2 regions of the Variovorax sp. F042 genome follow, and region 1 is predicted to be linked to the other one. Evidence: riboswitches for the same ligand, from Rfam matches in the RefSeq annotation. Region 1 holds a riboswitch; the other holds the start of a gene.

Region 1 (4,204 bases):
TGTGATGGTGCTGGCGCCGATCCTTGCGCCGGTGGCCATCAAGCTGGGTGTGGACCCGGTGCACTTCGCGATGATCGTGATCTTCAACCTCACGCTGGGCATGATCACGCCGCCGGTGGGCGGGCTGCTGTTCGTGACCTGCAACGTGTCGAAGGTGCCGATGTCGGCGCTGGTGAAGGAGCTGGTGCCGTTCCTTTGGGCCCATGGGGCGGTGCTGGTCATCCTGACCTTCGTGCCCGCGCTGAGCACGTGGCTGCCGCACGTGCTCGGGTTCAAGTAGCGGCCCGGGCTCCGGGGCCTGATCGGCCCGGTGAATCGGCGGATGTTCACTGCCAGAATCGGGCGACGGGCCAAGGGCCAACAACCGACAAGGAGGGGACTGCGCCATGAATCGATTCCTGAGCTGCCTGCTGGGCGGCGCCTTGCTGGCTCCGGCTGCCTTCGGCGCCCCGCCCGCAACGCCCGCCGCGGCACCAGCCCCCGTATCGGCAGCAGCGCCGGCCGATCCCGCCTCCAGCATCCGCGAAGTCGAAGCCGCCGTGCGCGCCTGGGCCGCGGCCTGGTCAGCCCGGGACGTGGTGCGCTACCTGGCCGCCTATGCACCCGACTTCACGCCGCCGCGAGGCCAGGACCGCAAGGCCTGGGAGGCGGACCGCCGCGCGCGCATTACCGACAAGACGACCATCAGCGTGAGCATCGACAGCCTGGTCATCAGCGTCCAGGGGCAGGCGGCCAGCGCGAGCTTTCAACAGACCTACAGCGCCGACAAGCTGCGCGAGAAGAGCCGCAAGACGCTGGAATTGCAGCGCGTGGGCAACCAGTGGCTCATACGCAAGGAAAGCGCGGGCTGAAGGCCAGCCGCGATTGCCCCTGTAAGGCAAACGGTTCATGAAGATGTCACCACTTGCAACGATGCTGCAGCCCTCGATTCCCGAAAGCTGTGGCTGCCATGTTTCCCACCAAGACCGACAAGGCGCGCGACGAACTCCAGGGCGGACAGCGCACGCTCAGCCAGCGTGAGCGCGCCCTGCTGCTGATGGCCGATGGCCGGCGCTCGCTGACCGACTTCAGTCCGCTGTTCTCCAACCGGGTTGAAGCCGAACAGGCGATCCAGGCGCTGGTGCAGCGGGGTTACCTGCAGGCCCCGCAGGCTGCTGCTGCGGCACCGGCGCCCGCACCGGTAGCAGCCCCCGCCCGGCCCGCGCCTATCGCCGCCGCCGAGCCGATCCAGGTCGCCACCACCTCGGCCGACACCTTCGACGGCAAGCGCTCGCTGGCCACCACGCGCATGTTCCTGTTCGACATCTGCGAGCGCATGTTCGTGCGGCGCGACCCGAAATTCGCGCTGCAGATGCGCGACGCCCTGCGCGAGGCCCGCGACCGCGAGGCGATGCTGACCATCGCCGCGCTGATGCTCACCGAGATCGAGAAAACCGCCGGGGTGGAGCGGGCCGAATCGCTGCGCGAGCGCATCGACAAGCTGCTGCCGCCGGCCGAAATCATCCACTGACGCCGAACCCCGGCCCCGCGCGATCCACTACACTCGCCAGGGTCAGGAGAGAGCCCCGCGTGCCGGGGCCGCCGAAGGCGCAGGGGTTTCCCGAACGCTCAGGCAAAAGGACTGACAAGGCGCCGGTGAACACCGGCGTTTCCTTGCTGGAGAGAGGCCGTTGCAGTGAAAACTGCCCATCGGCCCACCGAAGGAGCAAACCCCGATCGTGGGGCGAATCTCTCAGGTAAAGCGGACAGCAGGGGTGGCCCATGGCTTGCGTCATGGATTTCGTCTGCCCCTTTGGAGTGCCCCGTGGCTGCTTCTTCCGCCCCCGCTACCGAACTTCTCAAGACGCCGCTGTACGACCTCCACGTGGAGCTCGGTGCCCGCATGGTGCCCTTTGCCGGCTATTCGATGCCGGTGCAGTACCCCGCCGGCCTGATGGCCGAGCACAAGCACACGCGCGACGCGGCCGGCCTGTTCGACATCTCCCATATGGGCCAGCTGCGCCTCGTCGGGCCCGATGCGGCGGCGGCTTTCGAAACCCTGATGCCCGTCGACGTGGTCGACCTGCCCGCCGGCAAGCAGCGCTACGGCCTGCTGCTGAACGACGAAGGCGGCATCCTCGACGACCTGATGTTCTTCAATGAAGGCAACGGCTCGATCTTCGTGATCGTCAACGGCGCCTGCAAGGTGGCCGACATCGCCCACATCCAGCAGAAGATCGGCAGCCGCTGCCAAGTGCAGCCCCTGCCCGACCACGCCCTGCTCGCGCTGCAGGGCCCGCAGGCCGCGGCCACGCTGGCGCGGCTGTCGCCCGGCATCGAGCGCTTCGTGTTCATGACGGGCGGCGCGGTGCAGATCGGCGGCATTGCCGCCTTCGTCACCCGCAGCGGCTACACCGGCGAAGACGGATTCGAGATCTCGGTGGCCGCCAAGGACGCCGAGGCGCTGGCCCGCCTGCTGCTGGCCCAGCCCGAGGTCAAGCCCATCGGCCTGGGCGCGCGCAATTCGCTGCGGCTCGAAGCCGGGCTTTGCCTCTACGGCAACGACATCGACACCACCACCACGCCTGTCGAGGCCTCGCTCAACTGGGCGATGCAGAAGGTGCGCCGCACGGGCGGCGCGCGCGAAGGCGGCTTTCCAGGCGCGGCAAAGATCCTCGCGCAGCTTGCCGTAGCTGCCGCAGGCGCTGCCGGCCACACCGACCACGACACGCTGAAGCGCAAGCGCGTGGGCCTCGTCGCCCTCGAACGCATTCCGGTGCGCGACGGCACGGTGCTGCAATCTTTCGAAGGCCATGACATCGGCATCGTCACCAGCGGCCTGCTCGGCCCGACGGCCGACCGCTGCATCGCCATGGGCTACGTGGCCACCGCCTTCGCCGAGCCGGGCACGCGCGTGCAGGCCATCGTGCGCGGCAAGCCGGTGCCGATGGAAGTCTCGACGATGCCTTTCGTGCCCACCCGCTACTACCGCGGCTGAGCCTGGTCGACAGGCTAGGCTCTGCACCCCGATTCATTTTTTCCACGAGGAGTTTTTCCATGAGCATCAAGTACACCAAGGACCACGAATGGGTGTCGGCCGAAGGCGACGCAGCCACCGTCGGCATCACCGTGCATGCGCAGGACGCGCTGGGCGACGTGGTGTTCGTCGACCTGCCCGAAGTCGGCAAGACCTTTGCGCAAGGCGAAGTTGCCGGCGTCGTCGAATCGGTCAAGGCCGCGGCCGACGTGTTCATGCCCGTGTCGGGCGAGATCACCGAAGTGAACGAAGCGCTGCGCGCCGATCCGTCGCTGGCCAACAGCGACCCGCTGGCCGCCGGCTGGTTCTTCAAGGTCAAGCTGAGCGAGCCCGCGCAGCTCGACGCCCTGCTGGACGCGGCCTCCTACGACAAGTTCGCCGCCGAATCCTGATCCGCTGAGTTCCTCAGCCACCTTCCTTCTTCTCCCCGAGCCCTCACCGCCATGCCGACGCCCGCCCTTCCCTCTTTGCAAGAACTAGAGAACGCCGAAGAATTCCTCGCCCGCCACATCGGCATCGATGCGGCGGACGAGGCGCGCATGCTGCCGGTGATCGGCTCGGAAACGCGCGCGGAGCTCATCGACGGCATCGTGCCCGCGGCCATCCGCCGCGCAAAGCCGATGCGCCTGCCCGCACCGGCAACCGAAGCCGATGCGCTGGCCGAGCTGAAGGTGATGGCGTCGAAGAACAAGGTGTTCAAGAACTTCATCGGCCAGGGCTACTACGGCACGCACACGCCGGGCGTCATCTTGCGCAACGTGCTCGAAAACCCCGCCTGGTACACCGCCTACACGCCCTACCAGGCCGAAATCTCGCAGGGCCGCATGGAAGCCCTGCTCAACTTCCAGACGATGGTGTGCGACCTCACGGGCATGGCCATCGCCAACGCCTCGATGCTCGACGAGGCCACGGCCGCAGCCGAGGCCATGACGCTCGCCAAGCGCAGCGTGAAGAGCAAGAGCAACGTGTTCCTGGTGTCGGGCGATTGCCATCCCCAGACCATCGAAGTCATCAAGACGCGCGCCGCGCCTCTGGGCATCGAAGTGAAGGTGAGCACCGTGTCGGAAACGCTGCCGCACCTGATGGTGAGCGGCGAGTTCTTCGCCGCGCTCGCACAGTACCCCGCCACCACCGGCCACGTGCACGACCTGCGTCCGCTCGCGGGCCACGCGCATCAGTGCGACGCCG
Region 2 (4,204 bases), on a different contig from region 1:
ACCCAGCATGAGCGTGCTGAGCGGGTAGTAGATCATCGGCTTGTCGTACACCGGCAGCAGCTGCTTGCTGAGCGCCAGGGTCGCGGGGTGCAGGCGGGTGCCCGAGCCACCGGCCAGGATGATGCCTTTGCGTTGCGTCGTCTTGGTCATGTTCTTTTTCTCGTGAAAGTTCAAAGAATCTCGCGCAGCATGCGCGCGACGCCTTCCTGCCAGGGCGGCAGGCGCAGACCGAACGTGGTCTGCAGCTTGGTGGTGTCCAGGCGCGAGTTGTGCGGGCGCTTTGCCGGGGTCGGGAAGGCACTGGTCGGCACGGCCTCGACGGCCTCCGGGCCGGCCTTGAGTTCGACACCCACCGCCTTGGCTTGCTCGATCACGAAGCGCGCATAGCCGTACCAGCTGGTCTCGCCGCCGGCGATGGCGTGATAGAGGCCGGCCTTGGCCGGGTCCTGCAGCGTCGCCCGGATGGCATGCGCCGTCACGTCGGCCAGCAGCTCCGCACCCGTGGGCGCGCCGAATTGGTCGTCGATGACGGTCAGCTTGTCGCGCTCCTTCGCCAGTCGCAGCATCGTCTTGGCGAAGTTGCCGCCGCGCGCGGCATACACCCAGCTGGTGCGGAAGATCAGGTGACGAGCGCAGTTCTGGGCCACCAGTTGCTCGCCTTCGAGCTTGGTGCGGCCGTACACGCTGAGCGGGCCGGTCGCGTCGTCTTCCTTCCAAGGCCTGGTGCCGCTGCCGTCGAAGACATAGTCGGTCGAGTAATGCACCATCAGCGCGCCGATCTGCTGGGCCGCCTCGGCCACGATTCCCGGAGAGGTGGCGTTGAGCTTGCGCGCGAAGTCAGGTTCGCTCTCGGCCTTGTCGACGGCCGTGTGCGCCGCCGCATTGACGATCACATCGGGACGCACCTTCAATACTGTCTCGGCCAGTTGCTCCGGCCGGCTGAAGTCGGCGTTGAAATCGGTGCTGTCGAAGTCGAGCGCGACCAGTTCACCCAGGGGCGCCAGGCTGCGCTGCAGCTCCCAGCCGACCTGTCCGCCCTTGCCCAGCAGCAGCAACTTCATGCCGCAGCCTTCGTCGTGTCGTATTGCTTCTCGACCCACTCGCGATACGCGCCGCTTTGCACGTTGCGCACCCACTCGCCATTGGCCAGATACCACTCGACGGTCTTGCGGATGCCGGTGTCGAAGGTCTCGGCGGGCTTCCAGCCGAGCTCGGCCTCGAGCTTGCGCGCATCGATGGCGTAGCGACGGTCGTGGCCGGGGCGATCGGTGACGTAGGTGATCTGTTCCTTGTAGGGCTTGCCGTCGGCCCTGGGGCGCAGCTCGTCGAGCAGCGCACACACGGTGTTGACGATCTCGATGTTGGGCTTCTCGTTCCAGCCGCCCACGTTGTAGGTCTCGCCCAGCTTGCCGGCTTCGAGCACGCGGCGGATGGCGCTGCAGTGGTCCTTCACGTAGAGCCAGTCGCGCACCTGCATGCCGTCGCCGTACACGGGCAGGTTCTTGCCGGCCAGCGCGTTGACGATCATCAGCGGGATGAGCTTCTCCGGGAAGTGGAAGGGGCCGTAGTTGTTGGAGCAGTTGGTGGTCAGCACCGGCAGGCCGTAGGTGTGGTGCCAGGCACGCACGAGGTGGTCGCTGGCGGCCTTGCTGGCTGAATACGGGCTGTTGGGCTCGTACTTGTTCTCTTCGGTGAAGGCGGGGTCGGTCTTCGACAGCGAGCCGTAGACCTCGTCGGTGGACACGTGCAGGAAGCGGAAGGCCGTCTTCTGCTCGGCTGGCAGCGCGCTCCAGTGGCCGCGCACGGATTCGAGCAGGCGGAAGGTGCCCAGCACGTTGGTCTGCACGAAGTCTTCGGGGCCGTGGATGGAGCGGTCCACGTGCGATTCGGCGGCGAAGTTGACCACGGCGCGCGGCTTGTGCTCGGCCAGCAGGCGATCGACCAAAGCACTGTCGCCGATGTCGCCCTGCACGAAGATGTGTTTCGGGTTGCCCTTGAGCGACGCGAGGGTCTCGAGATTGCCTGCGTAGGTCAGCTTGTCGAGGTTCACGACCGGCTCGTCGCCGTTGGCGATCCAGTCGAGTACGAAATTGGCGCCGATGAAGCCAGCGCCGCCGGTAACCAGGATCATGAAGTCCCCTGCTGATATATGGAACGATCGCCTTGCGGCAAATCAACAGGCGATTATCCCATTCGGCCAGAGGAGAGAAATCAAAGGTTGGCGCCCGCGCAAGCCCCGCCTACAATCGCCCCACTGCAGGAGAGCGGGCCACCCCGGTGGCCCTACCGAAGGCGCAAACTCCCATAAACGCTCAGGTCGGTCCGAACAAGGGACCTGTACTGCACCAACTGAAACGCCGTCTGGAGAGCCATCACACCGCCCAACGTGGTCGTGATGCACCGAAGGAGCAAACCCTCTGCGGGCGCAGCGGGCGAATCTCTCAGGTACCGAGGACAGGGGGAGCGGCAACTTGGACTACGGTCGTCCGGTTGCTTTGCTATTTATTCAATAGCACACCACACCCGTCGTTCAAGCGCTGCAACCTCAAAGGTATTTGAAATGCGCGTGATCGTTCTTGGCGCCGGCCTGCTCGGCGTGACCTCGGCTTACTACCTCCAGCAACTCGGCCACGAAGTGACCGTGATCGACCGGCAAGCCACCCCAGCCGCTGAAACCAGCTTCGCCAACGGCGGGCAGATTTCCGTCAGCCACGCCGAGCCCTGGGCCAACCCCAGCGCGCCGCTCAAGGTGCTGCAGTGGCTGGGCAAGGAAGACGCCCCGCTGCTCTTCCGCATCCGCGCCGACATGCGCCAGTGGCTCTGGGGCCTCCAGTTCCTGCGCGAATGCACGCCGGCGCGCACCCGCCACAACATCGAGCAGATCGTGCGTCTCGGAACATACAGCCGCTCGATGTTGCAACAGTTGCGCCGCGACACCGGCCTGAACTACGACCAGCGCACGCAGGGCATCCTGCACTTCTACACGACGCAAAAAGAGTTCGACGGCGCCCTCGCGCCCGCCGAGCAGATGCGCGCCCTGGGCTGCGAGCGCCAGGTCATCTCGGCCGACGAAGCCGTGAAGATCGAGCCCGCCCTCGCCCACATCCGCCCGAAGCTGGCCGGCGCCACCTACACGGCCGAGGACGAGTCCGGCGACGCCAACCGCTTCGCGCGCGAACTGGTGGGCCTGGCCACCGCGGCGGGCGTCAAGTTCCTGATGAGCCACACCGTGACCGCGCTGCGCGAAGCCGGCGGCAGCATCGATCACGTCGAAGCCACCGACAGCGAAGGCCGCTTCCAGCGCATCCGCGGCGACGCCTTCGTGCTGGCGATGGGTTCATTGAGCCCGCTGTATGCCGCCCCGCTGGGCATTCGCCTGCCGATCTACCCGGCCAAAGGCTATTCGGTGACGCTGCCCGTCAAGGACGCGTCGAAGGCCCACCAGGTCTCGCTGACGGATGACGAATTCAAGCTCGTGTTTTCGCGCTACACCTCGGAGTCGGGCGACCGCCTGCGCATCGCCGGCACGGCCGAGCTCAACGGCTATGACCGCGACCTGAACCGCGTGCGCTGCGAAGCCATCGTGCGCCGCGTCGAAGAGCTCTTCCCCGGCGCTGGCGACACCACGCAGGCCCAGTTCTGGACCGGTCTGCGCCCCGCCACGCCGAGCAACGTGCCGCTGATCGGCAAGACCAGGCTTCCGAACCTGTTCCTCAACACGGGCCACGGCACGCTCGGCTGGACGCATGCCTGCGGCTCGGGCAAGTCGATCGCGCGGATCGTGAGCGGGCTGGCGCCGGAGGTGGATTTCGCGTTCACCGGCATGCCTGCGCCCGCGCCGCGCGCGCTGCAGCCGGCCTGATCGCGTTCAGTCGTTGGCCGTAAACACCGTCAGCACCCCGGTATAGCCATACAGGTGATGCCGGGCAATCTCGCCCGCAGCGAAGAACCCGACCAGCGGCACGTCGCCCAGCGCGTGCCGCACGATCTGCAACTCAGCGCCCGGTGCGCCGAAATGCGGCCCGCCGCGCCCCGAGCAGCTCACGTACACCGCCCCTGCGATGCGCCGTGCCGGATGCGGCGCCGCCTCGGCTTCGCCCGCCGCCACGGCGCGCGCGGTGGCGAGCGTCTGCTCTTCGGGCTCCAGTTCCTCGCGGATTTCCGCGCAGATGCGCATCAGGTCGGCCCGCGCGGCCTGCGCGTT

Evidence for each region. Region 1 has a riboswitch for glycine ahead of gcvT (glycine cleavage system aminomethyltransferase GcvT). Riboswitches for the same ligand answer to the same signal wherever they lie in the genome.
Region 2: it holds a riboswitch for glycine, as region 1 does, so the genes downstream of both, ACZYSP_RS30440 (D-amino acid dehydrogenase) here and gcvT (glycine cleavage system aminomethyltransferase GcvT) in region 1, are expected to answer to the same signal.

What each region holds. Positions count from the first base shown of each region.
Region 1 is NZ_JBVASX010000001.1:1,181,880-1,186,083, forward strand. Features, by position in the region: gene ACZYSP_RS05695 (TRAP transporter large permease) at 1-280, shown strand, start outside; gene ACZYSP_RS05700 (L,D-transpeptidase Cds6 family protein) at 387-851, shown strand; gene ACZYSP_RS05705 (hypothetical protein) at 950-1,510, shown strand; glycine riboswitch at 1,544-1,634, shown strand; glycine riboswitch at 1,647-1,759, shown strand; gene gcvT (glycine cleavage system aminomethyltransferase GcvT) at 1,805-2,977, shown strand; gene gcvH (glycine cleavage system protein GcvH) at 3,037-3,408, shown strand; gene gcvP (aminomethyl-transferring glycine dehydrogenase) at 3,460-4,204, shown strand, end outside.
Region 2 is NZ_JBVASX010000015.1:87,863-92,066, reverse strand. Features, by position in the region: gene rfbA (glucose-1-phosphate thymidylyltransferase RfbA) at 1-150, opposite strand, end outside; gene rfbD (dTDP-4-dehydrorhamnose reductase) at 171-1,061, opposite strand; gene rfbB (dTDP-glucose 4,6-dehydratase) at 1,058-2,131, opposite strand; glycine riboswitch at 2,248-2,348, shown strand; glycine riboswitch at 2,352-2,468, shown strand; gene ACZYSP_RS30440 (D-amino acid dehydrogenase) at 2,561-3,862, shown strand; gene ACZYSP_RS30435 (FIST signal transduction protein) at 3,869-4,204, opposite strand, start outside.